Regions from separate parts of the Planococcus liqunii genome, predicted to be linked through region 1. Evidence: a T-box and tRNA genes for the amino acid it is inferred to sense, from the RefSeq annotation. Region 1 holds a T-box; the other holds one or more tRNA genes.

Region 1 (15,390 bases):
TAGATTGCTTCGTATTTGGCATACTCAGCATCGGGCAGCGTCCGCTTGGCAAAAATCAAGTTCTTGAAAATATGGTAATCCGCTGCTACAGGCTCACGGTTGGAAATGAATTTTTTCTGTATATCGGTCAATTGCTTATAGCGATTGCATAAAAAGAACATTTCGGTCTGGAAGCTCCATTCCTCAATGTCTTCATAAAACTTTGTCAGAAACGGATTTTCATCGACGATTTCTTTCAGCATTTGAAAACGATGGTGGTCAGCAATTGCTTTTGCCAGTGACGTTTTGCCAACGCCAATCGGGCCTTCTACCGTTATAAATGGCACCGGCATGGGAAGTTCCCCTCTTTCTGTTCAAGTGTGTTGCAGTGCCATTTATTTTACCACAGACCGTACGGTAAAAGTAGGAAAAAAAGCAGCTCTCCAACTTAATGGATGGCTGCTTTAAAAGTTCCTCCGTGCACTTCCTGGGTATCCATAATAGTGACAAACGCTTTCGGATCAATGTCGGCTACAATGTGTTTCAGTTTGGAAATTTCTAATCTCGTCACCACTACATAAATGACATCTTTGGCAGATTCTTCGTAGCCGCCTTTGCCGTGCAGCTTGGTGACGCTTCGGCCAAGCCGGGAATTGATGGCAGCACCCAATTCGATGAATTCATCGGACACAATAATGACCGCTTTCGTATCATCCAGTCCTTGGATAACGATATCAATCGTTTTGGAAGCAATATAATAAGTTAAAATGGAATACATCGCATGTTCCCAACCGAGAACAAATCCGGCCCATAAAAAGATAAAGATATTGACGAACATTACAAATTCACCAACTGAAAAAGGCAATTTGCGCGTTAGTAAAATGCCCAGGATTTCCGTGCCGTCCAGCGCTCCGCCGTTTCGAATCACGAGGCCCACTCCGGCACCAAGAATCAGGCCGCCGAATACCGTGGCAAGCAACGGATCATCGACCACACCTGGAATCGGATGCAATGGAAATTCAATGATGGCCAGTGCTACAATAGCGAAAATGGACGAGATAAAAAAGTTCTTCCCGATATGCTTGTACCCGAAGAAAAGAAAAGGCAAGTTGACCACGACCATCAAAATACCAAATGGAATCGGAGTCAGATAATCTAAAATCAGCGAAATGCCGATAATGCCGCCGTCAATAATCGAATTGGGCACTAAAAAAAGTTCAATGGAAACGGCAGCCATCGTGGCGCCCAGTAAAATCAGCAAAAAACGCATAACTAAATGCTTAAATGTCTCTTTTTTATGTTCTTTGACCATCAAATCTCTCCCAAAAATCAAACACTGGATTTTTTTCTCCTTTTTATTTTACGCTTTTCTCCTCCATTTGTCTTGATAGACTCCTAATTCCTTTAGCATACTTATAAAAAAATGATAAACTGGGGTGTAGGGAGCGATGAACAATGAACGGAATTGAATTAGACCATTATTATATGGGCCTCGCAATCGAAGAAGCCGAAAAAGCCGCCGCCAAGGGAGAAGTGCCGATTGGCGCCGTCATCGTGCAGGACGGGCACGTGATTGCACGGGCCCACAACCTGCGGGAAACCACCCAAAATGCGGTGACCCATGCGGAACTGCTGGCCATCCAGGAAGCCTGCCAGACCATCAGCAATTGGCGGCTGGAAAACACAAGCCTTTACGTTACGTTAGAGCCTTGTCCAATGTGCGCCGGCGCAATTCTGCAATCGCGCATTCCACGTGTCGTTTACGGGGCACGTGATATCAAGGCCGGCAGTGTGGATTCCTTATACCGGCTGCTGAACGATGAACGCTTTAACCATCAATGCGAAGTCACCGAAAATGTCATGGCCGAAGAATGCGGCGGTTTGCTGACCCAGTTTTTCCGGACGCTACGGGAAAACAAAAAAAAGAAAAAGCGGGAGCTCCTATAGGGCTGCCGCTTTTTCTTCGTTTAAAAACTGCTTGATGAGCATATTGAGAATATGCACCTGCTCGTGATGGACCCAGTGTGTCGCTTCCCCGACAAACACCAATTCCCCGTCCTCGCAAAAGTCCAGGCTTTCCTTCGCCAGTTCCGTTGACAGGAACTGATCACCCACGCCCCAAATAATCCGCACCGGCAATCCGATTTTCTGTGCCGGCACTTGCAGGACATTGCCGCGGCGGATCGCCCGGTACCAGTTCAGCATCGCCGTCAGTGCACCGGGCTGGTCCCATGCTTCCCGGTAAGCGGCGAGTTCCTCGTCAGAAAATGTATCCGGATTGCTTGTCGATACCAAACTCCCGACCATCGTCTTGAAATAATCCGCCGCCAGCATTTTTTCCGGCAGATCCGGCAATTGGAAAAAGGCGATATACGAACTCCTCGCCCATTGTAGCGGATTGCGCTTCATGACCCTTGGCATCGCTTTTGGATGCGGGATATTGACCGCAATCAGTTTTTCCACGTATTCAGGCTTTGTCGCTGCCAAATGCCAAGCCACCGCTCCTCCCCAGTCGTGTCCAATAATGGTGGCGTTCGTTTTGCCGAAATGGCCGATCAACCCGACAATATCATCCCGCAGCAAATCCAAGGTATAACTGCTGATGTCCTGCGGCTTATCGCTCAGATTGTAACCCCGCTGGTCCGGCACGGCAACGCGGTAGCCGAGTTCAGTGAGCGGTGCAATCTGTTTTTTCCAGCCGAACCAGAATTCCGGGAAGCCGTGCAGCAAAACAACCAGCGGCCCGTCTTCCGGTCCCGCAACTGCCGTATGCAACGTGATGCCGTTCGTTTGAATGTACTGAAACGATAGATTTTCCATTCCACCAACACCTCTCCTTGCTATTTACCTGTCTTTACCCGTTTCCATGGAAAAATAAAAACCCAAGAGCCATAAGCTCTTGGGTCTATCCGTTTATTTAATCAAGTCTTTGCCGCCCATATACGGACGCAATACTTCAGGGATGACGATGGTGCCGTCTTCCTGCTGGCAGTTTTCCAGTAAAGCGGCCACTGTCCGGCCGATCGCCAGTCCGCTGCCGTTTAAGGTATGGACAAATTCCGGTTTGCCGTTCGCTTCGCGGCGGAATTTGATGTTGGCGCGACGTGCCTGGAAATCTTCAAAATTACTGCAAGAAGAAATTTCACGGTACATGTCCTGGCTCGGAATCCACACTTCGATATCGTATTTCTTCGCAGCGGTAAAGCCAAGGTCTGCTGTGCACATTTTCAGGACGCGGTAAGGAAGCCCCAGTAGCTGCAGCACTTTCTCGGCATGGCCGGTCAATTTCTCCAGTTCATCATATGAATCTTCCGGCTTTACAAAGCGCACCAGCTCGACTTTATTGAATTGGTGCTGTCGGATTAGCCCGCGTGTGTCCCGGCCCGCAGAACCCGCTTCAGAGCGGAAATTCGCGCTGTAAGAAGCGAATGCCTGCGGAAGCATATCCGCTGACAGGATTTCATCCCGGTAGAAATTTGTCACCGGCACTTCAGAAGTCGGGATCAGGAAATAATCTTCTTTCTCGATCAGGAATGCATCTTCTTCAAATTTCGGCAATTGGCCTGTGCCCGTCAAGCTTTCGCGGTTGACCATGTAAGGCGGCAGGATTTCCTGGTAGCCATGCTCTTCCTGGTGCAAGTCCATCATGAAGTTGATAAGCGCCCGTTCCAGACGAGCTCCAAGGCCACGGTAGAAAACGAAACGGCTGCCCGTTACTTTTGCTGCCCGTTCAAAATCGATGATGTTTAAGTCTGTGCCAAGATCCCAATGCGGTTTGGCTTCAAACGTGAATTCCGGCTTTTCTCCCCATGTCCGGATTTCAACGTTGTCGTCTTCAGACTCGCCGACCGGCACGCTGTCATGCGGAATGTTCGGTACACGCATCATGATGTAATTCAAGCGCTCTTCCACTTCGCGCAATTCATCGTCAATCGCTTTGATCTGTTCGCCGACTTCGCGCATTTTGGCAATGGCTTCATCTGCATTTTCTTTATTGCGCTTCATCATCGCGATATTTTGAGACGCTTCGTTGCGTTCAGCCTTCAATTTCTCGGTTTGTGCAATCAATTCACGGCGTTTGGCATCCACCGCTTCAAAATCGTCCAGCACGGAAATATCTTCGCCGCGTTTCGCAAGCTTCGTTTTTACTTCTTCAAAATTGGCACGTACGTGTTTAATGTCTAACATACCGGTTCCTCCTCAAAATAAAATAGTGATCAATAGAAAAAAGGCAACAAAAATAGCCCTCATCCCCTGGTAAAGGGACGAGAGCTACCCGCGTTGCCACCCTGATTGATCGGCTAAAAAGCCCGATCCTCTTCATTACATAACGGCCTTTAAACCGGCAATGGCTTATGTCGCCATGCAACTCAGGAGTGGATTCACACGTGCTTTTCACCGGTTCGCACCAACCACCGGCTCTCTTTGGAAAAACAACGCATTACTATTCCCCATCAATGTTTCTACTTTTAAATTAATCATACTTTACTATAAACGGAGCCTTTTGGCAAGGAAATGCCAGTTTCAGAGGGAATCATGCTCAAAAAATAAGCCGTAATGCGGTGGTCATCGGTCAATTCGGGATGAAACGAACAGCCGAGAAACTGGCTGCTTCTTGCCATGACGATTTTTCCGCCGTGCTCGCCCAATACCTCAACCCCCGGACCAACACTGACAATATGCGGCGCTCGGATAAAGACCGCTTCAAACGGCTCTTCCATCCCTTTAACGGATAGCGGAATTTCAAAGCTGTCGGCTTGGCGGCCGAATGAATTGCGTTCCACTGCAATGTCCATTACGCCAAGATGCGGTTCGGGATAACCGGCGATTTCCTTTGCCAAAAGAATTAGCCCCGCACAGGTGCCAAACATCGGCTTGCCGCTCTCTGCAAAGGCGCGTAACGGCCCAAGCAGGCCATAGCGGTCAATCAATCGGCGCATCGTGGTGCTTTCCCCGCCCGGCAAAATTATGGCATCCAAATCTTCCAAGTCGCTTGACCATTTGACCAGCACTGCTTTTGCGCCGCACGCTTCAATCGACTGCACATGTTCTCTTACCGCTCCCTGCAACGCCAGAACACCGACTCGTTTCATCTTACCAGCCCCGTTCCTGCATGCGTTCACCCGCCGCAATTGTGGAAATTTCAATGCCTTTCATGGCGATGCCGAGGTCTTTTGACAGTTCAGCAATCAATTTATAATCCTGGTAATGCGTCGTCGCTTCCACAATGGCACGCGCGAACCGTTCCGGATGTTCCGATTTGAAGATGCCGGACCCGACGAATACGCCATCTGCTCCCAGTTCCATCATCAAGGCCGCATCTGCAGGCGTTGCCACACCGCCCGCTGCAAAGTTGACGACCGGCAAGCGGCCAAGGCGCTTCACTTCTTTCAGGAATTCATACGAAGCGCCTAAGTTGCGTGCTTCGGTCATCAATTCATCATCGCTGAGCGTAACGACTTTTCGCACTTCCGCATTCACTTGGCGCAAGTGCCGGACCGCTTCGACGATATTGCCGGTGCCCGGTTCCCCTTTTGTCCGGAGCATCGAAGCCCCTTCACCGATACGGCGCGCCGCTTCGCCTAAATTGCGGCAGCCGCAGACAAATGGCACCGTATAGGCATCTTTTAATAAGTGGAATTCCTCGTCCGCCGGTGTCAGCACTTCACTTTCATCTATGTAATCCACACCCATCGCTTCCAACACACGCGCTTCCACAATATGGCCAATCCGCGCTTTGGCCATTACCGGAATGGATACAGCTTTCATCACTTCTTCTGTAATGCGCGGGTCTGCCATACGCGCTACGTCGCCGTCTCTTCGAATATCCGAAGGCACGCGTTCAAGCGCCATAACCGCTGTTGCGCCCGCCGCTTCTGCAATGCGCGCCTGTTCTGCATTCACCACATCCATGATGACTCCGCCTTTTTGCATTTCCGCCATTCCGCGTTTGACTCGATCCGTTCCGTGTTTACTCATTAAAATTCCCCCTTTTCTTAATATTGTCAGTATAATAGAGATTGACCATATAGAAATACTCAGATTCCCATTAATTCATAAGGTCAGTTGGGGGGGGAGACATCATGGATATGCTAATGTTCCAGCTGCAGCGAAGCATTTCAACGCCTTTATACAAACAGCTTTACCGGGAAATTAAACAAGCCATTATTGACGGCAAAATCTCCGTCGATACCAAACTGCCCAGTAAACGAAAATTGGCGGAGTTTCTGGATATCAGCCAGACCACGGTTGAATTGGCTTATGGCCAGCTGGTTGCAGAAGGGTTTATTGAATCGAGGGCCCGCAAAGGGTTTTACGCGCAGCCGGTGGAAGAAGTGGCTTATTTGGATGTGCCGCAAGAGAAACCCTTGGCGCCGGAACGTCTAGAATACCGCTATGATTTTAATCCGGCAGCCATCGATTCCCGTTCTTTTCCTTTTTCAACGTGGCGCAAGCTGTCCAAAGACCTTCTCGATGAATCCAACCACGGGTTGCTGTTGAGTGGGCATCCGCAAGGCGATGAAACCCTGCGCCAGGAAATTTCCCGCTACTTGTTCCAGTCACGGGGCGTGGTATGCGAAGCTGATCAAATCATTATCGGCTCCGGAACGGAACAGTTGATGCCTTTGTTGATTCGCTTGCTTGATAAAACCATTGTCTTCGGCTTTGAAAATCCGGGATATGCACTGACGCACACTATTTTTGCCCACCATGACCGAAAGGCTGTGCCCATCAGCATCGAAACGGATGGCATCAATGTCGGGGAACTTGAAGCGTCGGAAGTGGATATTGCTTATGTCACACCTTCCCATCAATTTCCGACAGGTGCTGTGCTCAGTGCCACCAAACGGGCTCAACTCCTAAACTGGGCAGCAGCCAAGCCGGAACGCTACATCATTGAAGACGATTACGACAGCGAATTCCGCTACACAAGCCGGCCAATCCCGGCACTCCAGAGCATGGATGTCAGCGGACGGGTTATTTACATCAGTACGTTCTCCAAGTCGCTTATGCCTTCTTTGCGAATTGCCTATATGGTTTTGCCGAAAAGGCTGATGCGTGCTTACCGCCAGACTTTCCTTCATTATTCATCATCTGTGCCAAGAATTGACCAGCAGCTTGTCAGCGCGTTTATGAAAGAAGGGCATTTTTCACGCCATTTAAACCGGATGCGCAAACTGTACAAGAAAAAACTTGAACACTTAACAGCCGTTCTACATGTATTTGCACCTCAGGTCTCGGTTTCCGGCCAGCAAGCCGGCATGCACATTGTGCTGACCATCCAGACTGCTTTAACGGAAAATGAGCTTATTGAACGCGCTAAAGGCGCCGGAATCCGGGTATTTGGCCTGGGATCTTACGACGTCGAAGGAAAAACGGTCTCGCCTCCGAAAATCGTTTTGGGGTTTGGCGGGTTAACCGAACAAGAAATTGAATCAGGAATTGTGCATTTAATGGCGTGCTGGGAAATTGCCGCACAAAAAAGCAGCTCATCTGAATAGATGAACTGCTTTTCTTTAAAATAATCCTTTTACAAAATCAAGGGCGCCTGACCACATATTGGAGACGAAATTGCCTACAGCTTGGATAGACAGCGAGAACCAATTGGCCCGTGCCACTTTTTCTGTTGTCACAACTTCAGCATCGCTTTTCGTGCCATCTAAATAGCCGTAGTCTTCTCCTTCTATTTTAACAACGTTAACGGTACCGACTACTTCTCCTTTGCCGATTCCTGCTTCAATCTTGCCTTCGTCCACGACAGACTCATCCAGGACCAATTCCGGTTGATACTTTTCTTTGTCGCTTGTCTGAATCATCATCGTAATCGGTTCTTTCACGGCGATCGATACAGCTTTTTCTTCCCCTTTAGTTACCGGCAAAGTTTCTTGCCCTTTGATCTGATAACCCCCGGGAATGATTTCTTCTTTCGTGAACTGGCCAAAGCCGAAGTCGAATAGAACCCGTGTCTGGTCAAAGCGGGCTTTGTAAGAACCTACACCCTTTTCATCAACCGCTTTCATGACCACGGCAATCAACCGAGTGCCATCACGCTTGGCCGTACCGGCAAAGCTGTGTCCGGCAAAATCCGTGCTGCCGGTTTTCAAGCCGTCCACGCCTTCGTATTCAAAAGCCAGTCCTGGAAGCATTGAATTCCAGTTCAACATATTAATCGCATCTGCTGTACCCGGACGGAACATTTTATTCGGAATTTTTGTGGTTTCCAACACTTCCGGATATTTGTCCAGCAGCGCCTTTGTCAATTTGGCAACGGCTTTTGCGGACATGACGTTTTCATCATTTGCACCTGTGCTTTTCGGATGCATCCCCATCAATAAGGAGTTGCTCAATCCCGTTGAATTGACCAATTTTGCCCCGGCCAATCCCAGCTCTTCTGCTTTTTCATTCATCAGGCGGACGAATTCCTCTTCCGTCCCAGCGATTGTCTCAGCAATGCCGATTGTCGCTGCATTCGCGGAATAAATCGCCATCGCTTCATACAACTCCTGAATCGTATAAGCTTCTCCTTTTCTCAAAGGCACATTGCTCAAGCGCATATCCTGTGAAATCTCATAAGCATAATCCGTAACCGTGTATTCTTGGTCCCACGATACACGGCCGTCTTCAATCGCTTCAAACAATAAATACTCGGTCATCATTTTTGTCATACTTGCAATGCCTAACGTAGCGTCTGCGTTTTGTGCATATAATATTTTTCCAGAATCAGCATCTACCAAAATGGCAGCATCCGCCAGTATATTTAAAGAATCCGCCGCTTTTGCCTGCTGAGGCATACCAACAGTCAGCAGCACAGCCAAAATAATCGTTAATTTCAACACAATTCTCACGTATTTCAATACCTCCATCTGTAAGTTTCCCCATATAATTCTATCATATTCTGTACCTCCCTAAACCAAAACATGAAAAAAGCACTCTTTGCATCTACGGATAGAGGCAAAGAGTGCTTTAGGCAAATCTTATGAAATAGAATAGTTAGGAGACTCTTTTGTAATTTGGACATCGTGTGGATGGCTTTCGCGAAGGCCAGCACCAGTCATGCGGATAAATTGCGCTTCATCACGCAAAGTCTGCAAATCCGGAGTGCCACAATAACCCATTCCTGCACGAATGCCGCCAAGCAATTGGTGAATCGTATCAGCAAGCGGCCCTTTGTATGGCAAGCGCCCTTCAATGCCTTCCGGTACCAGTTTTTTCGCATCGTCCTGGAAATAACGGTCTTTTGATCCTTTTTCCATGGCTGCGATTGAACCCATACCGCGGTAATTTTTAAATTGGCGCCCCTGGAAGATTTCGGTTTCTCCTGGGCTTTCCGTCGTACCAGCAAGAAGGCTTCCGAGCATGACCACATGCCCGCCGGCTGCCAATGCTTTAATGATATCGCCGGAATACTTGATGCCGCCGTCTGCAATAATTGTTTTGCCGTGTTTGCGTGCTTCTGTGGCACAATCGTAAACAGCCGTGATTTGTGGAACCCCAACACCGGCAACAACTCGAGTCGTACAAATCGAACCAGGTCCGATTCCTACTTTGACAACGTCTGCTCCAGCATCGATCAATGCTTTTGTACCTTCTGCAGTGGCTACATTTCCTGCAATGATCGCCAATTCAGGGTATGTCGCACGAATTTGGTTAACGGAATCCAAAACTCCTTTAGAATGGCCATGTGCCGTATCAAGAACGATTACATCCACACCCGCTTTAACCAATTGCTCCACTCGCTTCATTGTATCTGAAGTCACCCCGACTGCCGCGCCTGCAAGCAATCGTCCGTGGCTGTCTTTTGCAGCATTCGGGAATTCGATGACTTTTTCGATGTCTTTAATGGTAATTAACCCTTTTAATATCCCTTGATCATCAACAATTGGGAGTTTCTCAATTTTATATTGCTGAAGAATTTTTTCGGCCTCTTCCAGTGTAGTTCCTACTGAAGCTGTAACCAATTCTTCTTTCGTCATGACTTCATCGATTTTCAATGAATAGTCCTGGATAAAGCGCAAATCGCGGTTCGTAATGATGCCGACCAATTTTTGCTCTTCTTCATTGTTGACGATTGGAACACCTGAGATGCGGTATTTCCCCATAAGATGTTCAGCATCGAATACTTGATGCGTAGGTGTTAAGAAAAAAGGATCCGTTATAACGCCATTTTCTGAACGTTTTACAGTCGTTACTTGCTCTGCCTGTTCTTCAATGCTCATGTTTTTATGGATGATTCCCAATCCGCCTTGGCGAGCCATTGAAATTGCCATTTTCGCTTCGGTAACAGTATCCATACCGGCACTAATAATAGGAATGTTCAATTTGATAGCCGGAGTTAACTCCACTGACAAATTGATATCCTTTGGCAGCACTTCCGACCGTGCTGGTACAAGCAATACATCATCAAACGTCAAACCTTCTTTAACAAATTTCGACTCCCACATTATGGATACGCCTCCTGCTTCCTTTTGAATATTATTGTAAGGTTATCAGCGCCGCTAAACAGTGTCAAGAAAACCGGAATAAGAAAAAGTATTCAGAATTATCGTTCAGGTGATTTTTGATGAAGAGTCCCGTAGAATTCCATATAGCGCTGCCGTTTGATCGTCTTAACGGTTCTACTGCCCGTTCTTTTCATTTCTTTTAGCATATCTTCAAGAAATATACAATTGGTCCAACTGTGCAGTAAACGGTACCACTGTTTTCTTTTTGCTGCGAATATATTCGGAAAAAAACACAAAAAAGCCGCCGCCGGAAATACCGGCAACGGCTTTTTTTCTTGGCCCAGCAATGTCCTACTCTCACAGGGGGAAACCCCCAACTACCATCGGCGCAAAAGAGCTTAACTTCCGTGTTCGGGATGGGAACGGGTGTGGCCTCTTTGCCATCATCACTGGACTCTTTTTGTTGAGTGCTTGCGCCCTCAAAACTGGATATGCGACATTGAAAACAACTATGTTGGTTAAGTCCTCGATCGATTAGTATTCGTCAGCTGCACGCGTCGCCGCGCTTCCACCCCGAACCTATCTACCTCATCGTCTTTGAGGGATCTTACTTGCTTGCGCAATGGGAAATCTCATCTTGAGGGGGGCTTCGTGCTTAGATGCTTTCAGCACTTATCCCGGCCACACATAGCTACCCAGCGATGCCCCTGGCGGAACAACTGGTACACCAGCGGTGTGTCCATCCCGGTCCTCTCGTACTAAGGACAGCTCCTCTCAAATTTCCTGCGCCCGCGACGGATAGGGACCGAACTGTCTCACGACGTTCTGAACCCAGCTCGCGTACCGCTTTAATGGGCGAACAGCCCAACCCTTGGGACCGACTACAGCCCCAGGATGCGATGAGCCGACATCGAGGTGCCAAACCTCCCCGTCGATGTGGACTCTTGGGGGAGATAAGCCTGTTATCCCCGGGGTAGCTTTTATCCGTTGAGCGATGGCCCTTCCATGCGGAACCACCGGATCACTAAGCCCGTCTTTCGACCCTGCTCGACCTGTACGTCTCGCAGTCAAGCTCCCTTGTGCCTTTACACTCTGCGAATGATTTCCAACCATTCTGAGGGAACCTTTGGGCGCCTCCGTTACTCTTTAGGAGGCGACCGCCCCAGTCAAACTGCCCGCCTGACACTGTCTCCCGCCCCGATCAGGGGCGTGGGTTAGAATTTCAATACAACCAGGGTAGTATCCCACCGACGCCTCCCCCGAAGCTGGCGCTCCGGGTTCTCTGGCTCCTACCTATCCTGTACAAGTTGCACCAAAATTCAATATCAGGCTGCAGTAAAGCTCCACGGGGTCTTTCCGTCCTGTCGCGGGTAACCTGCATCTTCACAGGTACTATAATTTCACCGAGTCTCTCGTTGAGACAGTGCCCAGATCGTTACGCCTTTCGTGCGGGTCGGAACTTACCCGACAAGGAATTTCGCTACCTTAGGACCGTTATAGTTACGGCCGCCGTTTACTGGGGCTTCAGTTCGCACCTTCGCTTGCGCTAAGCACTCCCCTTAACCTTCCAGCACCGGGCAGGCGTCAGCCCCTATACGTCACCTTACGGTTTTGCAGAGACCTGTGTTTTTGCTAAACAGTCGCCTGGGCCTATTCACTGCGGCTCTCTCGGGCTATACACCCTACCAGAGCACCCCTTCTCCCGAAGTTACGGGGTCATTTTGCCGAGTTCCTTAACGAGAGTTCACTCGCTCACCTTAGAATTCTCTTCTCGCCTACCTGTGTCGGTTTGCGGTACGGGCACCTCCCGCCTCGCTAGAGGCTTTTCTTGGCAGTGTGAAATCAGGGACTCCAGGGCATACGCCCCTTGCCGTCACAGTTCAATGTTTGCGGAAACGGGATTTGCCTCGTTTCCCACCTTGCTGCTTGGACGCGCTCAACCAACGGCGCGCTCGCCTTATCCTTCTGCGTCCCCCCATTGCTCAAACGGCGGGGAGGTGGTACAGGAATATCAACCTGTTGTCCATCGTCTACGCCTATCGGCCTCGACTTAGGTCCCGACTGACCCTGAGCGGACGAGCCTTCCTCAGGAAACCTTAGGCATTCGGTGGACGGGATTCTCACCCGTCTTTCGTTACTCATACCGGCATTCTCACTTCTAAGCGCTCCACGGATCCTTCCGGTCCCGCTTCGACGCCCTTAGAACGCTCTCCTACCACGGACATCTGAGATGTCCATCCACAGCTTCGGTAATCCGTTTAGCCCCGGTACATTTTCGGCGCAGTGTCACTCGACCAGTGAGCTATTACGCACTCTTTAAATGATGGCTGCTTCTAAGCCAACATCCTGGTTGTCTAAGCAACGCCACATCCTTTTCCACTTAACGGATATTTGGGGACCTTAGCTGGTGGTCTGGGCTGTTTCCCTCTTGACTACGGATCTTATCACTCGCAGTCTGACTCCCAAGCATAAATCACTGGCATTCGGAGTTTGTCTGAATTCGGTAACCCGGGATGGGCCCCTAGTCCAAACAGTGCTCTACCTCCAGGATTCTCAATCTTGAGGCTAGCCCTAAAGCTATTTCGGAGAGAACCAGCTATCTCCAGGTTCGATTGGAATTTCTCCGCTACCCACACCTCATCCCCGCACTTTTCAACGTGCGTGGGTTCGGGCCTCCAGTAAGTGTTACCTTACCTTCACCCTGGACATGGGTAGATCACCTGGTTTCGGGTCTACAACTGCATACTCATTCGCCCTATTCAGACTCGCTTTCGCTGCGGCTCCGGCTTCTCACCTTAACCTTGCATGCAATCGTAACTCGCCGGTTCATTCTACAAAAGGCACGCCATCACCCATAAACGGGCTTTGACTAGTTGTAGGCACACGGTTTCAGGATCTGTTTCACTCCCCTTCCGGGGTGCTTTTCACCTTTCCCTCACGGTACTGGTTCACTATCGGTCACTAGGTAGTATTTAGCCTTGGGAGATGGTCCTCCCGGATTCCGACGGAATTTCACGTGTTCCGCCGTACTCAGGATCCACTCAGGAGGGAAGCGATTTTCGGCTACGGGGCTGTTACCCACTGTGGCGGACCGTTCCAGGTCGCTTCGCCTAACCGCTTCTTTTGTAACTCCGTATTGAGTGTCCTACAACCCCAAGAGGCAAGCCTCTTGGTTTGGGCTGATCCCGTTTCGCTCGCCGCTACTCAGGGAATCGCATTTGCTTTCTGTTCCTCCAGGTACTTAGATGTTTCAGTTCCCTGGGTCTGCCTTCTCATGTGCTATGAATTCACACATGGATACCGCCCCATTAAAGGCGGTGGGTTCCCCCATTCGGAAATCTCCGGATCAATGCTCACTTACAGCTCCCCGGAGCATATCGGTGTTAGTGCCGTCCTTCTTCGGCTCCTAGTGCCAAGGCATCCACCGTGCGCCCTTTCTAACTTAACCATTAGAAAGTCGACCGAACCAAATCGGTCTCATCACTCGTGTTGCTTGTTTTCGTTGTTTCAATGTCGTCATATCCAGTTTTCAAAGAACAAGTTGTTGAAGTTCCAACTCGGCATCGCCGAAGGTGAACCTTCAAAACTGAACGCAAAACGTCAACCGAAACCCGCAGGTTTCGTTCCGAATATATCCTTAGAAAGGAGGTGATCCAGCCGCACCTTCCGATACGGCTACCTTGTTACGACTTCACCCCAATCATCTGTCCCACCTTCGGCGGCTGGCTCCACAAGGGTTACCTCACCGACTTCGGGTGTTACAAACTCTCGTGGTGTGACGGGCGGTGTGTACAAGGCCCGGGAACGTATTCACCGTGGCATGCTGATCCACGATTACTAGCGATTCCGGCTTCATGCAGGCGAGTTGCAGCCTGCAATCCGAACTGAGAACGGTTTTCTGGGATTGGCTCCCCCTCGCGGGTTGGCAGCCCTTTGTACCGTCCATTGTAGCACGTGTGTAGCCCAGGTCATAAGGGGCATGATGATTTGACGTCATCCCCACCTTCCTCCGGTTTGTCACCGGCAGTCACCTTAGAGTGCCCAACTGAATGCTGGCAACTAAGATCAAGGGTTGCGCTCGTTGCGGGACTTAACCCAACATCTCACGACACGAGCTGACGACAACCATGCACCACCTGTCACCGCTGTCCCCGAAGGGAAAGCCTTGTCTCCAAGGCGGTCAGCGGGATGTCAAGACCTGGTAAGGTTCTTCGCGTTGCTTCGAATTAAACCACATGCTCCACCGCTTGTGCGGGCCCCCGTCAATTCCTTTGAGTTTCAGCCTTGCGGCCGTACTCCCCAGGCGGAGTGCTTAATGCGTTAGCTGCAGCACTAAGGGGCGGAAACCCCCTAACACTTAGCACTCATCGTTTACGGCGTGGACTACCAGGGTATCTAATCCTGTTTGCTCCCCACGCTTTCGCGCCTCAGCGTCAGTTACAGACCAGAAAGTCGCCTTCGCCACTGGTGTTCCTCCACATCTCTACGCATTTCACCGCTACACATGGAATTCCACTTTCCTCTTCTGCACTCAAGTCCCCCAGTTTCCAATGACCCTCCACGGTTGAGCCGTGGGCTTTCACATCAGACTTAAAGGACCGCCTGCGCGCGCTTTACGCCCAATAATTCCGGACAACGCTTGCCACCTACGTATTACCGCGGCTGCTGGCACGTAGTTAGCCGTGGCTTTCTGGCGAGGTACCGTCAAGGTGCCAGTAGTTAGCTGGCACGGTTTCTTCCCTCGCAACAGAGTTTTACGATCCGAAAACCTTCATCACTCACGCGGCGTTGCTCCGTCAGACTTGCGTCCATTGCGGAAGATTCCCTACTGCTGCCTCCCGTAGGAGTCTGGGCCGTGTCTCAGTCCCAGTGTGGCCGATCACCCTCTCAGGTCGGCTACGCATCGTCGCCTTGGTGGGCCGTTACCCCACCAACTAGCTAATGCGCCGCGGGCCCATCCTGCAGTGAC
Region 2 (15,390 bases), 2.0 Mb from region 1:
CCGGGGAACGGGGAGTAATTCACAGCTTCCAACAGTTATCCCCAGCCCTGAAAAGTTATTAACTATTTGATGATACAACTGTATTAGAAAGATGGATTCAAGCTATTTTATTTGATACAACTGTATTATTTTATTGAATATTAATAGTATTCTGATAAAATAGGAGTATGCCAAAACTTACAAACCATGAAGAAGTTAAACAGTCGATCGCTGAAGCCGCGTGGAAAGTCATATTAGAACTAGGGATGGAAGGAGCTTCTGTACGGACAATTGCGAAAGAAGCGGACTTGTCGCTTGGTGCGCTTCGCTATTATTTTAAGACCCAGGATGAATTGGTGGCGTATTCCCGAGAACTCGTGTACAAAAGAACGGCAGAAAGGATGGGGAGGGTATTTAAGCTGGACATGCCGCCAAAAGACAAAATTGTCCAAGTGCTGCTGAACTTACTGCCGTCTTCTGAAGAAAAAAGGCTGGAAGTGGAAGCACGCCTTGTGTTCAAAGTGTACACGCGCCATAAGGGAGAGAAGTTCGATGCCCAGCAGGACAGCGTATATTTGGCCATTAAAGAGGTGATGTCTTATCTTGTCCTGCTGAATCTATTGAAGAAAGATGCTGATTTGCATTTGGAGACAGAGAGGCTGTACTGCTTGATGGACGGGCTGGCTCTTGATGCCATGATCCGTCCGGAATTATTAGAAGCGAACCGCATGAAAAGGATCATCATTTATCACCTGAATTCAAGCTGCAATGAAGAGTTCGGAAATGTCGGGTGGTAGGAAGTTATAGCAAAAACAAACATTTTGCATAAAGATACAGTATTTAATAATTCATGTATTATTATTATGTAAACTATATTGACGGTTATTACATTTAATTTTATGAACTAAAAGCAACTTCTTTTAAGCTAGCCTTTAATAAGGCTGGCTTTTTATCACGCTTTGGTGTCGGGGAACAAAAGATCTGTAGTTTTCGTACGTTAATTATTTAACGGTGACGAAGAAGAAGTGAAATATGGTTTTTCCTTTCCACCAACTGAGAAACGATGACCTGCTTCTATATAAGCTTGATTCATTCAGGTTTGTAATTCCGTCCGCGACGACAGAATAATTAAAATTATTTGCATGCGATATATTGTATTTTTAAGAATTGTGTGATAAATTAATCAAAACATAAATGAAGCTTAAACTTCATAATTTTAAAAAAAGACGCCTTAACTTCAAAAGGAAGATGCCTATGAATTTAATGGAATTGATTCGCGAACAATACAACGATTTGTCCAAGAGCCAAAAGAAAGTAGCAGCATATGTCTTGGACCATCCAAGAAAAATAGCCTTAGAACCTGCGCAGGATGTAGGCGAATCCATTGGTGTCAGTGAAACGACAGTGATCCGGTTTTGCTACAGCCTCGAATTATCGGGATACGCTGAACTGCAAAAAGCGATTCGTGAACAACTGTTTTCCCGGGAAAGCAGTTTGAATGCCTACCAGCAATCCAAAATGGAACTCGAAGAGCAGCCGCATTTTTTAGAAGAAGTGATGGAGCGCGATAGAATGGCCATCGCAGAGACGATGGAACAGATTGACGAAACGCATTATGAAACGGCTGTAAAAAAACTGTCGGAAGCAGACACTGTATACGTTTTGGGTCTCCGTTCTTCATTTGCTTCAGCAAATTGGCTGTCTTTTACGCTTAATCTTGTCCGCGGAAACGTGCACCAAATACGGCCGGAATCGCAGGACGTGCTGCAGATATTGAATGATATGAATGCTAATTCCGTGTTGATCGTCGTATCGTTTCACCGCTATTTAAAAGAACCGATTCGGCTGGCTGAGCTCGCGAAGCGGCAAGGGACTTTTGTTATCGGCATTTCTGATGCACCGCTCGCTCCGATTCATGCGCACAGTGATGTGCTTTTTCCAATCTGCTCGCCGAACAAATCGACGCTGGATGCGACAGCACCGCTATTCTCATTCTTGAATGCGCTCGTAGCCGGCGTAGTGGTAAAGAACAAAGAAAAGTTCCATAAAAGGCAGGAACGCTATCAAGCTTTGGACAGTGATTTCTTATTTACAGAAGGAGACGATTTCCATTGAAAACTATTTTGGATGAAATAAAACCGATAGCTGAAGAAGTGTTTCAGCACCTGCATGCTAATCCGGAAATCAGCTGGCAGGAAGTGGAGACGACCCGCTATTTAAAAAACCTGCTGGAGGGCGAAGGCTTCAGCGTAGAAACCTTTGATGATTCGACCGGGCTTGTCGTAACAGTCGGAAGCGGCGAACCGTGCGTCGGACTTCGCTCAGACATCGATGCCTTGTGGCAGGAAGTGGACGGCACTTATCAGGCCAATCATTCCTGTGGACATGATGCGCATATGACGCTTGCAGTGGGAGCGCTGTTGACACTAAAAAAACTTGGCATACCCGAGAAGGGCCGCTTAAAAGTGATTTTCCAGCCGGCGGAAGAAAAAGGGACGGGTGCCTTGTCATTCGTTGAAAAAGGAATTGTCGACGACATCGATTTTTTGTACGGCGTCCATCTTCGGCCGGTACAGGAAATTGGCCATGGCTATGCTTCTGCTGCCATCATGCACGGCTCAGCCAAAATGCTGAAAGGAGCCATCCGTGGCACTGATGCCCATGGCGCCCGGCCGCATGAAGGACAAAATGCCATTGAAGTGATGGCGCTCCTGGTACAAGCGATCTGTTCGATCCATATCAACCCGATGGTGCCGCATTCAGCGAAAGTGACGATGTTCCAGGCTGGCGGCGAATCTGCAAACATCATTCCGGGAAATGCGGTATTCAGCATTGATATGCGTGCGCAGACGAACAGCGCGATGGAAGAATTATACGCGCAAGTCGATAAAGCGATCCTTTCTGTTGCAGAACTGGCGGGTGTGAAGATTTCTTATGAGACCATCGCAGAAATTGCGGCTGCGGAAGTGGATGAAACGGCAGTCCGCTTAATGGGCGAAGCCATCGCTCAAACGCTTGGCCAAGAATTCCTGGTGCCGCCCATTGTGACGCCGGGAGGGGAAGATTTTCATTTCTATACGTTAAAACGGCCCTCCGTAAAAGCTTCTATGCTCGGTCTTGGCTGCGATTTATCCCCAGGGCTGCATCATCCGGCCATGACGTTTAACCAGGACAGTTTAATCGTCGGCATCGAAATTCTTGCCCGGACCGTCCAGCAGACTTTTGAACATCTGGAACAAGGGAAGTGACGGGAATGGCAAAAGACATCACCCTCCGCAAACTGGAAAGCAATGCGGACATGCGCTTGATCCAGCAACTGGAACGGGATGTGTGGGACATGTCGCCGGTGCCGACACACCAGACGTTCACCGCCTCCAAAAACGGTGGAATCCTGGTCGGTGCATTTGACGGCGAAGCGCTGGTCGGTTATTGCTACGGCTTTGCCGGATTTAAAGACGGCAAGACGTATCTTTGCTCCCATATGATGGGCATTTTGCCCGCTTATCAATCGATGGGCATCGGCAAAAGGCTGAAACTGGAACAGCGCAGCATTGCCAAGCAAATGGGCTACGATTTGATCACGTGGACATTCGATCCGCTTGAAAGCCGCAATGCGCATTTGAATACGAGCAAATTATTCGGCATCAGCCGGACGTACATCGAAGATTGCTACGGGGAAATGGATGACGGCTTGAACCGGGGGTTGCCGACCGACCGCCTGCAAATCGAATGGTGGATCTCAAGCGGCCGGGTTGAAGGCAGTTGGACGCCGGAAGTCGATGAATACCGAAATCCATTTGACATTAGCCGTTCTTCATTAGGCTTTCCGGTACTCCAACTTCCGGAAAATGACTTGCCCCAAGGCGCAGAAGGCTATGAAGTGCCGGTGCCGCAGGATTTTCAAACCATCAAGAAACAGGAACCCGGATTGGCGCTGGATTGGCGCATGAAAATCCGTTCGGTGTTCCAATATTTGTTTGAAGCCGGCTTTGCCGTGACGGGTGTCCGAAAAGCCGAAGCAGGCGTGCATTATTATCAATTCGTTCCAACCGATACGATTCCGCTACAACCAATAGAAAGAGGCGATCAGCATTGAAAATTACAGAAATCCGCATCCGAAAAATGAAAATGATGATGAAAAAACCGTTTACCACAAGTTTTGGCACCTTCCAGGAAAAAGATTTTCTTTTGCTGGAAGCGAAAGATGAACTCGGAAACTCGGGCTGGGGGGAATCGGTTGCTTTCCATTCGCCTTGGTACAGTGAAGAAACGCTCGAAACCAATTTGCACATCATTAAAGATTTTCTGGTGCCGATTGTCCTTGGAAACGAAATCAGCCATCCCGATCGGGTCAGCGAATTGTTTGGCCATCTCCGCAAGAACAATATGGCGAAGTCGACGCTTGAAGGAGCCATCTGGGACCTTTACGCAAAGCGCAACAAAATGACGCTTGCCGAAGCATTAGGAGGCACCCGCAAAAAGATCGAAGTCGGAATCAGCATCGGCATCCATGAAAATGTCGAGGAACTGATTCAAACCGTAGCCGGATTTGTGGAAGAAGGCTATAAGCGCATCAAAGTAAAAATCAAACCGGGCTATGATGTAGACGTCATGCGGAAATTGCGTGCGGCATTTCCTGATGTGCCGATGATGGCGGATGCGAATTCCGCTTATCGGCTAGAAGATACCGATTTGCTCAAGCAGCTGGACGGCCTGAATTTAACGATGATCGAACAGCCGCTGGCATCGGATGACATCATTGACCATGCCGCTTTGCAGGTGAACCTTCAGACACCGATTTGCCTCGATGAAAGCATTCATTCACTCGAAGATACACGAAAAGCAGTAGAGCTTGGCAGCACTAAAATCATCAACATCAAAATCGGGCGCGTCGGCGGTCTGACGGAAGCGAAAAAGATCCATGATTATTGCGCTGAAAAAGGCATTCCGGTCTGGTGCGGGGGAATGCTTGAATCCGGCATCGGCCGCGCGCACAATATTGCGTTGACGACTTTGCCGAATTTCACGTTGCCGGGTGATACAGCGGGTTCGTCGCGTTACTGGGAAGAAGACGTCATTTCGCCGGAAGTCACAGTAGAGGAAGGCTATATCACCGTTCCCGATGCCTACGGAATTGGCTATGCCATAAACGAACAAGCCATGGATCGCTTCACCGTCGAAGAACTGGTTTTTCAAGCACAGCCATTCACAGCTGCCACTGGCCAATAAAAACTTAAAAAGCAACGGGGGGGGGAATCGTATGAGACAAAGCTTTCAAATTGGCGGTGCATTTATCGGTGTTATTGTAGGTGCAGGATTTGCATCGGGACAGGAAGTTCTGCAATTCTTTACGAGTTTCGGGGTGTACGGCATTATTGGTTCATTTCTGGCAATGGCGCTGTTCGCTTTTCTCGGCATGAACTTGACGCAGCTCGGCAGCGAGCTCCAGACCAAATCCCATCAACACGCCATCCGCCATATATGCGGCAAGTATTTAGGGCCGGTGGTTGATGTGGCCATCACCTTCTTCTTGTTCGGCGTCACGGTTGTCATGTTTTCCGGTTCCGGTGCCATTTTTGAGCAGCAATTCGGCATTCTCGGATCGGTGGGGAATGTACTGATGGCTGTCTTGACGATTGCGACCGTCATGTTGAGTGTGAACAAAGTGATTTCGCTGATCAGTGCCTTTACACCGGTCCTGCTTTTGGTCGTCATCATTATCACGGTGTATTCATTGTTTAATTTTGATATGACTTCAGCAGAACTGGCTGCTGCCACCGCTTCTGCTGCAAACAGCCAAGCAGCGCCTCACTGGCTATTGGGCGCGGCGCTTTATGTATCTTATAACCTGGCTGCAGGGGCGGCCATGATGACGGTGATGGGCGGCACGGTGAAAGATGCAAAAATCGCAGCCCGCGGCGGCATCATCGGCGGCGTCGGGCTGGGAATTTTGATCTTGCTGATCAATGTTTCCATGTTGACGCAACTAAAAGAAATTGCGGCTGTTCCAATGCCGATGCTGGTACTGGCGAATAACATCAGTCCGTTAATCGGCGGCTTAATGTCCATTATTCTCCTAGGTATGATTTACAATACCGCTGTCGGCATGCTATATGCGTTCACGGCACGTATTGTTAAGCCGGACAGCAAAAAATTCAAAGTATCGGTCGGAGCTTTCGGCGCCGTCGCATTTGCTTCCAGCTTTGTCGGCTTTGTGACGTTGGTCGGAACCGTGTATCCGGTGATGGGCTATTTAGGGTTTACGTTAATTGCAGCAATTGTCATTGCCTGGGTGCGCAAAAGGAAAGTCCAGACCACCCGCAATGCAATCAGTACCCCTTAAAAGATAAATTGTATGCTTTAAAAACTTCCTGTTAGTTTCTGCAGGAAGTTTTTTGATTTCTTTTAAAGCGCTGGATGGTCCTTCCCAAAAGCTCGCCTTTACTGAATCAGAATGGTTATGGAAAGTTCCGGAAAAGTTTGAAAATCAGATTTACTAGCTCTTTTGGCAGATAAATCGTTCCGTGCTAGAAGTTTTTTGTTTTTAATTTGAAAATTCAGAAATAATATTTCCTGCTTTGGTAGGAATATGCTACCATCTAAATAAATCGATGCTAATGAATGTTAAGTTGTCTTCCTTAAAGAAAGAAGGTGATGCACTTGCAGTCAGTTTAATCTGCTTTTTCGATGTCTTGTCCCTATCTATTCCGGTTTAAGGGCTGAAAACAATAGGGAAGGGTTTTGACGGTTTGAGTTTTGCGATGCCAGTTTGCTTTGGACTTATTATCGCTGCATTAACTTAAAGAAGAGAGGGATTAGGATGGCTGATGCAAGTGTCCGTGCGCGAATCCAGCGCTTCGGGAGTTATTTGAGCGGCATGATCATGCCGAACATCGGTGCCTTTATTGCCTGGGGTCTTATAACCGCATTGTTCATACCCGATGGCTGGTTTCCGAACGAAACTTTAGGTTCGCTCGTCGGTCCAATGATTACGTATCTCTTGCCATTATTGATCGGTTTCACGGGCGGACGGCTTGTCTATGATTTCCGGGGCGGTGTCCTCGGGGCAATCGCCACAATGGGGGTTATTGTCGGCGCTGAAATTCCGATGTTTCTCGGTGCCATGATCATGGGGCCGTTGGCCGGATTTGCCATGAAAGTGATCGACGGGTGGTTCCAGCACCGCATCCGCGTCGGTTTTGAAATGCTGTACAACAACTTTTCTGCCGGGATATTGGGTGCATTTCTGGCAGGGATCGCCGTATTCTTCGTTGGTCCAATTGTTAATGCACTGACCAATACATTGGCAGACGGAGTAGAAGTGATTGTCAATCTGGGGTTGTTGCCGCTCGCGAGCATCATCATTGAACCGGCAAAAATCCTATTTTTAAACAATGCCATCAACCACGGAATTTTAAGCCCATTAGGAGTGGAACAGGCGGCGGATGCCGGGAAATCGATCTTGTTCCTGCTTGAGACCAATCCAGGCCCTGGCCTTGGCGTGCTGCTTGCGTTTTCGGTATTTGGCAAAGGCGTCTCCAAAGCGTCTGCCCCGGGAGCGGCTATCATCCAGTTTCTCGGCGGGATCCACGAAATTTATTTTCCATATGTGCTGATGAAACCGGTTCTGCTGTTAGCGGTTATCGCCGGCGGGATGAGCGGCGTCTTCACGTTTACTTTGTTTAATGCAGGACTTCCTGCAACGCCGTCTCCCGGCAGTATATTCGCCTTGCTGGCATTGACGCCGCAGGGAAATTATCTCGGCGTAATTTCGGGTGTGGTAGTGGCTGCCGCCGTGTCGTTTTTGGTGGCTTCTGTTGTTTTGAAGACCAGCAAAGTTGAAGAAGAAGATTTAGCCGCAGCTGCCGGCAAAATGGAACAAATGAAAGGCAAGAAAAGCGACGCGACCGGCTATTTGACACCGAAGCCAGCAAAAGAAGTGGTCGGTGCAACTTCCGGTGACCGGATTGAAAGAGACAATACCCAGCCGGTCCATGCTGCGCCTGTAAAAAATGCTACTGACATCCATAAAGTGGTGTTTGCCTGCGATGCAGGAATGGGGTCCAGTGCAATGGGCGCTTCACTGCTTCGCAATAAATTCAAGAAAGAAAACATCGATATACCGGTTTCCAATACCGCAATCAACCAGCTTCCGGAAGATGCAGACATTGTGGTCACTCACAAAGACTTAACGGACCGGGCAAAGGCGAAATTGCCGAATGCCGAACATATTTCTGTTGAAAATTTCATGAACAGCCCGGAATACGACAAGCTGGCGAGAAGGTTGAAAAACGAATGATACTCAACTAAAAAATTACAATGGGAGTGATATGAATGGCAAAAGACGTATTAAGCAAAGACAATATCAAGTTGAATGTTCCCTTAACCGGCAAAGAAGAAGCGATACGCTTTACCGGTGAAATTTTGGTGAACGGCGGCTATGTGGATGCCGGGTATATCGATAAAATGTTTGAACGGGAAGAAATGGCCTCTACCTATATGGGGAATTTCCTGGCAATTCCGCACGGCACGGAAGATGCGAAGAAAAACGTCTTTGAAACAGGGATATCGGTTGTGACAGTACCGGAAGGCATTGATTTTGGAGGCGGAAACCTGGCAAAGATTTTTATTGGCATTGCCGGCAAAGGAAATGAGCATTTGGAGATTTTGTCCAATATCGCAATTGTCTGTTCCGAAGAAGAAAATATCGAAAAAATCCTGAATGCCCGGTCGGAAGAGGAGATTTTAGACCTTTTTAGCGAGGTGGGGTAAATGCAAGCCGTCCATTTTGGGGCAGGAAATATCGGCCGCGGGTTTATCGGATTGCTGCTTAGCCAGTCCGGATACCATACACTTTTTCTGGATGTCAACGAGTCTGTCATTAATGCCTTGAATGCACAAAAAGAATACGAAGTGACTTTGACAGGTGAAAAAAGGGAAGTGCTGCAGGTCGGCAATGTCAGCGGCATCAACAGCATGACAAATGCGGAAGAAGCAGCAGAGTTCTTGAGCCGGGCCGATTTGGTGACGGCCGCTGTTGGGCCGAAGGTGTTGCCGGCCATATCGGCTTTGCTGGCGGAAGGACTAAGGAGGCGGTTCCAAAACCGGCCCGAGCCGTTGAACGTCATTGCCTGCGAGAACATGATCGGCGCCAGCTCGCTTTTGAAAGAACAAGTCTACCAGCATTTATCAGCAGAAGAAAAGCGGCAGGCTGATGAACTGATCGGCTTTCCGAACGCGGCGGTAGACCGCATCGTTCCGGACCAGCGCAGCGGCGATCTTTTAGGCGTAGCCGTCGAACCATATTTTGAATGGGTAGTGGAGCGTCCGGCAATCAAGGGAGATCTACCGCCTGTTAACGGCATTACGTATGTGGACGAGTTGGAACCTTATATTGAACGGAAGCTGTTCACGGTCAATACGGGACATACGGTCCCTGCTTATTTAGGCCGGTACAAAGGGTATCAGACGATCAATGAAGCGATGGACGATGAAGAAATTGAACGCATTCTCCAGGGAACACTTGAAGAAACCGGCGAAGTCCTGGTGCAGATGCATAGATTTGACCCTTCCCGGCATAAGGAATACACGCAAAAAATCATTGAACGTTTCCGGAACCCTTACGTTTCTGATTTTGTCACCCGGGTGGGCAGAGGGCCGATCCGCAAATTGGGCAGCAATGACCGTCTGGTCCGCCCAGCCAGCCTTTATATGCAATTGACTGGAAAAGAACCGCTCAATTTAGCGACGGTCATCGCTGCGGTTTTGCTTTATGAAAACGATGAAGACGATGAGGCGCGGGAACTGCAAAAACAGATCAATGAGCAGGGATACGAAAGTGCTTTCCGCCAAATTTCCGGATTGCCAGACGGCGATCCGCTTATTGGAGCGGTCATGAAGCAATTGGATGCAATGAAAAAGTAAGGAGTTAGTTAAGGGGCAGCTTAGGTTGCCTTTTTTTCTGCCTGGCATTCCGCTTCTTTAAAAAGCGGGAGTGAACGAATTGACAAGACCATGTGCGATGCTAAAATAAAAATATCATACTGGAGATGTACCCAAGAGGCTGAAGGGGGCTGACTCGAAATCAGTTAGGGCGTGCATGCGCCGCGGGGGTTCGAATCCTCTCATCTCCGTCATCGTCTGTAGAAAAAACGACTGATTTTAATCAGCCGTTTTTTTGTGGTCTAAAGACCCAGCGAAATATCTTTTTTGATTGAAGATTCATAAAATATTGACATATTTGTTTAGGAAGAATGACAGAGGGAATAGGAAAGATGCAATTATAAATACCTAACTGAATGGAGGAGAAGCACATGAACCAATTTACCGGAGCATTCCGGGACATGGGAACGACAATCGTCAATTTTATTCCCAATGTCATCGGCGCCATCCTGTTGCTGCTTGTTGCCTGGCTGGTCGCAACGATTGTCCGCGCCATCTTTACGAAAGGGCTTAAAAAAGCCGGGGCCCCAAGAGCCATGGTCAAAGGCCATATGGCAAAAACCCAGGAAGACGCTGACAGCAAACTGGACTCAATCGGAAAAATTTTCTATTACCTTGTCTTTATCCTGTTTCTTCCGAGTGTCTTTGACCAACTGAATATGAGAGCTGTAGCTGCTCCGATTTCGAATATGATGGATAAACTGCTGGCATTTTTGCCGAACTTATTAATGGCAGCCATTATCCTCATTCTTGGCTATTTTGTTGCCAAGTTCGTCAAGAATCTGGTTGCAACGATCTTAACAACGATCAACATCGACAAATGGTTCAACAAACTGACGAATAAAACCGGCACGCCTGAAAAGATGTCGCCGAGCAACAAAAACACTTTGGCTAATGTTCTCGCTAATGTTGTATTCGTCCTTGTATTGATTCCCATAGTCACAGTGGCACTGGAAACCTTGAATATCGATTCGATTTCGCGTCCAATTACAGCGATGCTCAATCAAGTCCTGAACATGATTCCAAATATCTTTGTGGCAATCATTCTGATTTTAGTCGGTGTTGCCATCGGGAAATTTGTCGGTGATTTGCTGAGCAGCCTGCTGAAAGGCACGGGGCTTGACAACATTTCCCGTTCATTGAATTCAGGTTCACGGCCGAATATGCCGACTTTTGATATCGCTGCAATCATCGGCAAGGTCGTGCAAATCTTGATCATCGTGTTCTTTACGGTTGAAGCATTGAATGTGCTTCAACTGGATGTATTGAACAATATCGGTACTTCCATTATCAGCTACTTGCCGCTGGTCTTGAGTGCCTTGATCATTCTAGGGCTTGGCATTGTCGGCGCCAACTTGCTTGGAAATTACGTCCAGCGTGCTTCCGGAAACCGTATGTATGGTGCGATTGTCAAATATGCCATCATCATCATGGCGGTTTTCATGACGCTTGACCAATTGAACTTTGCTACTAACATCGTCAACTTGGCGTTCCTGTTCATCATCGCAGGACTAGCCGTAGCCTTCGCCATCGCTTTTGGCATCGGCGGCCGCGACTTCGCGAAGCGCCAATTGGATAAATTTGAAGCAAAAGCCCAAGAGGAAGACAAAAAACCGACAGACGGCAATCTATAAGAACAGCAAAAAGATATAGAAAAAATTTTGCTTAGAATATCTCCGGAATTCCGCAACCCAGCTGCGCTTGCCGCGGGCGCCAAGCCCTATCATTTCTTGCGTTGCGGGGTCTCGGCTGTCTCGTCGCTTACGCTGCCCCGCAGGCAAGACATTAGCCGAAGCCTGCGAGGTTAAGTCTTTGCGACGAGCTTGCGCAGGAGCAGTACGTTTTTCTCCGCTGGTTTGCTCCATATCGACAGTGAACTGTGAATAAATAGCATGCCTACTCATCCACTCTTTCTGATAAAAAGAGAACTTTAGCGTCCACTTGGAGCGAAATGGCTTAGAGAATGGAATGTTTCTCGACACCCTGAAAAAGAGAATGCCCTTGGTGGGCATTCTCTTTTTTGATTTCATTCGCTTGCTTTAGAATTCGTCATCCAGCAAATTTTGAAGCGCCTGCTTTTCCAAATTGATTTCATCCACTGTCCGAATGCCAAGCTTTCTGATCAATGGCAGCGGCGGGCACCAGCCCTGTATGGCATGCTGCAGCATAAAGACACTGACAGCTCCACTCACATACATCCACTTTTTGTTTACAGCCAGCCCAAGCATTGAAGAGACCAAGGCGATTGAGGCCATATTCAATTCCAGCACCCGCTCTGTGTCCCATTCCTCTTCCAAATGAAGGATGCGCCGCTCAATCGTTTCTTTGTCCTGGCGCTTAAAGTAGTTGACGTTTGCTTCTATTTGCCGTTCAATTTCTCCGTTAATCGACTCTGGCGTGTTCATCGTAATCCTCGATTTTGTTGAAGGCAATTGTTCGATATCCATGGCCATTCATATCCCTGCTTTCATTTAGTTTCTTCTGTTGTAGTATTCCGCTAATCGCGGAACTTAAACATTGTTTATGAAATGGAATGCTGGGATGATGGCTATTAATAGTAGTTGGTTAAATCAATCGAAAAGGGAACGTGATATTGTTTAGTTTTTCTTTTCCTGGTCATTCCCGGATCCAATGTTCGGAAAATATAAGCTAGGAGGAAGAATAATGCCAAACTTCAGTTTGGGAGAATCCATGCCTGGATTTACGCTGCCAGCCGTATCTGGAGAACCGTTTTCTTTTGATCCACAGAAAAAAATAGAAAGACAATGGCATCTCCTTGTATTTTTTAGGGGTTCCTGGTGTTCTGCCTGCATCAAAGCACTGGAAGATTTAGAGTTGAACAAAAAGGCGTTTGAAGATGGCGATATCCGTTTGGTTACCGTTTCCACGGACAAGTTAGCAGACTTAAAAAATATGTCACAAGAGTTGAAGTTAACTTTTCCGGTGTTGGCGGATGAAAACTTCAAAGTACTAAATCAATTCGATGTTTATATACACGTAGAAAATGCACCCTATGAAGATACAGGCATCCACGGTGAACCGGCGTATTTTTTAATGGATGAAGAAGGTAAATTGCTTTATCAACAGAGACAGACCAGCCCTTACGGCCGGCCAACAGCCGACGGTCTTCAGCAAGTCATTAAATTTATCAAGAAAAAAATGTCTACCGTATAATCGATTGCCCCAAGGGTCCGGAACATCGGATCCTTTTTTATTCGTCTATTTTAGCAAAAGAAGATGTGAATTATTTGAATATTAACTTATAATGGACTCACTGATTATGAAACGAAATCGAAATGAGGGATGGTTTTGCAAAAGTTCATTTGTGAAACGTGCGGCGTACAATACGAAAATTCTGTAGTGCCCCCAAATAGTTGCCGGATTTGCAGTGAAGAACGGCAATATGTCTACCATACCGGACAAAAATGGACGACGCTTGAACACATGGTCAATACAGAGCCGTACAAAAATTTTTTCAAAAAAGAAGAAGAAAGCTTGTTTAGCGTGAAAACCAAACCGGATTTTGCGATTGGCCAGTCCGCTTATATTGTTCAGGAAAGCGGCTTTCATCTTATGTGGGATTGTATTACCTATGTCGATGCGAATTCTATTGAGGCCATTAAGAAAATGGATGGAGTTGATGCCATTGCGTTGTCCCATCCGCATTATTATGGCAGCCAAGTTGAATGGGCAGATGCGCTGGATGCCAAAATCTATATCCACGAAGATGACAGGAAGTGGGTCACTCGGCCAAGCGAAAAAATGGTTTTCTGGTCTGGGGAATCGCTTGTGCTGCACGCAGGATTGGTTCTTCACCGGCTGGGTGGACATTTCAAAGGAGGGGCCGTGCTCGAGTGGCAAAATGGCTTTGACCGAAAAGGAGTGCTGCTTCCGGGCGATATTGTCCGGGTGATGCCAGGGCGAGACTGGGCAAGTTTTATGTACAGCTACCCGAACTTCATTCCCTTGCCGCCAGGCATTGTCGAAAGAATGGCAAAGAAGCTCAGCACTATCGAATTTAAACGGGTATACGACGCGTTTCAGCGCATCATTCCGGACCAAGCGGATGAACGGATCCAGCAGTCTGCAATGCGCTATATCGATGCAATCAACGGAAAATTATTTGAAACTTAAGCCCAAAGGAGCGAATTGCCGCCATGAACCGAGAACAGCTCAAAACACGGATTTTCACAGCCCATAAACAACAAGCGGCCGACCTAGTAATCCGAAATGCAAAAATCGTCAACGTCTTTACGAAAGAGCTGACAAAGGGGGATATCGCTATCCAAGATGGCGTCATTGTCGGCATCGGCGAATACCGGGGCAACCGGGAAATTGATGCAGAAGGCCGCTATATATGCCCAGGCCTTATAGACGCCCATGTCCATATTGAATCATCCATGGTCACGCCGCATCAATTTTCGCGAGTGGTTTTGCCTCATGGCGTAACAACCGTCATCACCGATCCGCATGAAATCGCCAATGTATGCGGTTCAGAAGGAATCGAATTTATGCTCAACGATTCTGAAGATGCCCAGCTTGAAGTGTTGGTCATGCTGCCATCCTGTGTGCCGGCAACAGCTTTTGAAAATTCAGGAGCTTCACTGAGTTCGGAAGACCTCCATCAATTTATAAGCCACAAACGGGTCATGGGAATCGCGGAAGTGATGGATTTCCCATCGGTTGCCCAAGGAGCGGACGGAATGATGGACAAGTTGCTGCTTAGCCCACAAATCGATGGCCATGCTTCCGGGCTGCAAGAAAACGATATCAATGTCTATCTGGCTGCGGGCATTACGACAGACCATGAATGCGTTACTAAAGAAGAAGCGGTTATGCGGCTGGAGCGCGGTATGTACGTCATGCTGCGGGAAGGGTCAGTTGCCAAGAATTTAACTTCGCTGCTTGAAGCGGTCAACGAGAAAAATGCCCACCGCTGTTTGTTTTGTACAGATGACAAGCATCTGGATGATTTGATCGAAGAAGGAAGCATCGATTACAACGTCCGAATTGCCATTCGCTATGGGTTAGACCCGATTACAGCGATTTCAATGGCAAGTTTCAACGCAGCCCAGTGTTACGGCTTGCATAGAAAAGGCGCTATTGCCCCTGGCTATGATGCCGATTTCATCCTATTGGATAACTTAGAAGAATTTAAGATCCACCAAGTATACAAAAACGGAAAGCTTGCAGCGGAAAATGGGCGCTATGCCGGACCATGGACTCAAGGCACAGCAGCAAATCACGTTCGGAACACGGTGAATATTCTCGATTTCACCAAACAAGATCTACAAATCCCTTTACCGGAAAATGCAAAAGCGCATATTATTGGTATAAATCCGTACAGCTTGGTCACAGACCATTTGGTGGAAGTAGTCGATACCGAAAGAGGGTGCTTTGTCCCGAATCCTGAAAGAGATTTGCTGAAAATCGTTGTGGTCGAAAGGCATCAGGCGCTTGGAAATGTTG

What was found. A T-box is a leader RNA that pairs with one kind of tRNA and senses whether it is charged. The one in region 1 lies ahead of serS (serine--tRNA ligase), so its partner is inferred to be a tRNA-Ser.
Region 2: it has a tRNA-Ser gene. The T-box ahead of serS (serine--tRNA ligase) is inferred to sense a tRNA for this amino acid. The anticodon was not compared.

Annotation. Positions count from the first base shown of each region.
Region 1 is NZ_CP129238.1:9,754-25,143, reverse strand. It holds gene QWY22_RS00100 (deoxynucleoside kinase) at 1-332, opposite strand, end outside; gene QWY22_RS00095 (YitT family protein) at 428-1,291, opposite strand; gene tadA (tRNA adenosine(34) deaminase TadA) at 1,435-1,926, shown strand; gene QWY22_RS00085 (alpha/beta fold hydrolase) at 1,921-2,799, opposite strand; gene serS (serine--tRNA ligase) at 2,893-4,167, opposite strand; T-box leader at 4,238-4,446, opposite strand; gene pdxT (pyridoxal 5'-phosphate synthase glutaminase subunit PdxT) at 4,458-5,072, opposite strand; gene pdxS (pyridoxal 5'-phosphate synthase lyase subunit PdxS) at 5,074-5,958, opposite strand; gene pdxR (MocR-like pyridoxine biosynthesis transcription factor PdxR) at 6,063-7,481, shown strand; gene QWY22_RS00060 (D-alanyl-D-alanine carboxypeptidase family protein) at 7,497-8,843, opposite strand; gene guaB (IMP dehydrogenase) at 8,955-10,421, opposite strand; rRNA gene rrf (5S ribosomal RNA) at 10,760-10,875, opposite strand; rRNA gene QWY22_RS00045 (23S ribosomal RNA) at 10,936-13,869, opposite strand; rRNA gene QWY22_RS00040 (16S ribosomal RNA) at 14,063-15,390, opposite strand, start outside.
Region 2 is NZ_CP129238.1:2,010,405-2,025,794, reverse strand. It holds gene QWY22_RS10270 (TetR/AcrR family transcriptional regulator) at 168-776, shown strand; gene QWY22_RS10265 (MurR/RpiR family transcriptional regulator) at 1,234-2,094, shown strand; gene QWY22_RS10260 (M20 peptidase aminoacylase family protein) at 2,091-3,227, shown strand; gene QWY22_RS10255 (GNAT family N-acetyltransferase) at 3,233-4,075, shown strand; gene menC (o-succinylbenzoate synthase) at 4,072-5,208, shown strand; gene QWY22_RS10245 (YkvI family membrane protein) at 5,240-6,322, shown strand; gene QWY22_RS10240 (PTS mannitol transporter subunit IIBC) at 6,800-8,278, shown strand; gene QWY22_RS10235 (PTS mannitol transporter subunit IIA) at 8,314-8,751, shown strand; gene QWY22_RS10230 (mannitol-1-phosphate 5-dehydrogenase) at 8,752-9,903, shown strand; tRNA gene QWY22_RS10225 (tRNA-Ser) at 10,025-10,112, shown strand; gene QWY22_RS10220 (mechanosensitive ion channel) at 10,293-11,555, shown strand; gene QWY22_RS10215 (YgaP-like transmembrane domain) at 11,961-12,374, opposite strand; gene QWY22_RS10210 (peroxiredoxin family protein) at 12,586-13,095, shown strand; gene QWY22_RS10205 (hypothetical protein) at 13,231-14,055, shown strand; gene ade (adenine deaminase) at 14,079-15,390, shown strand, end outside.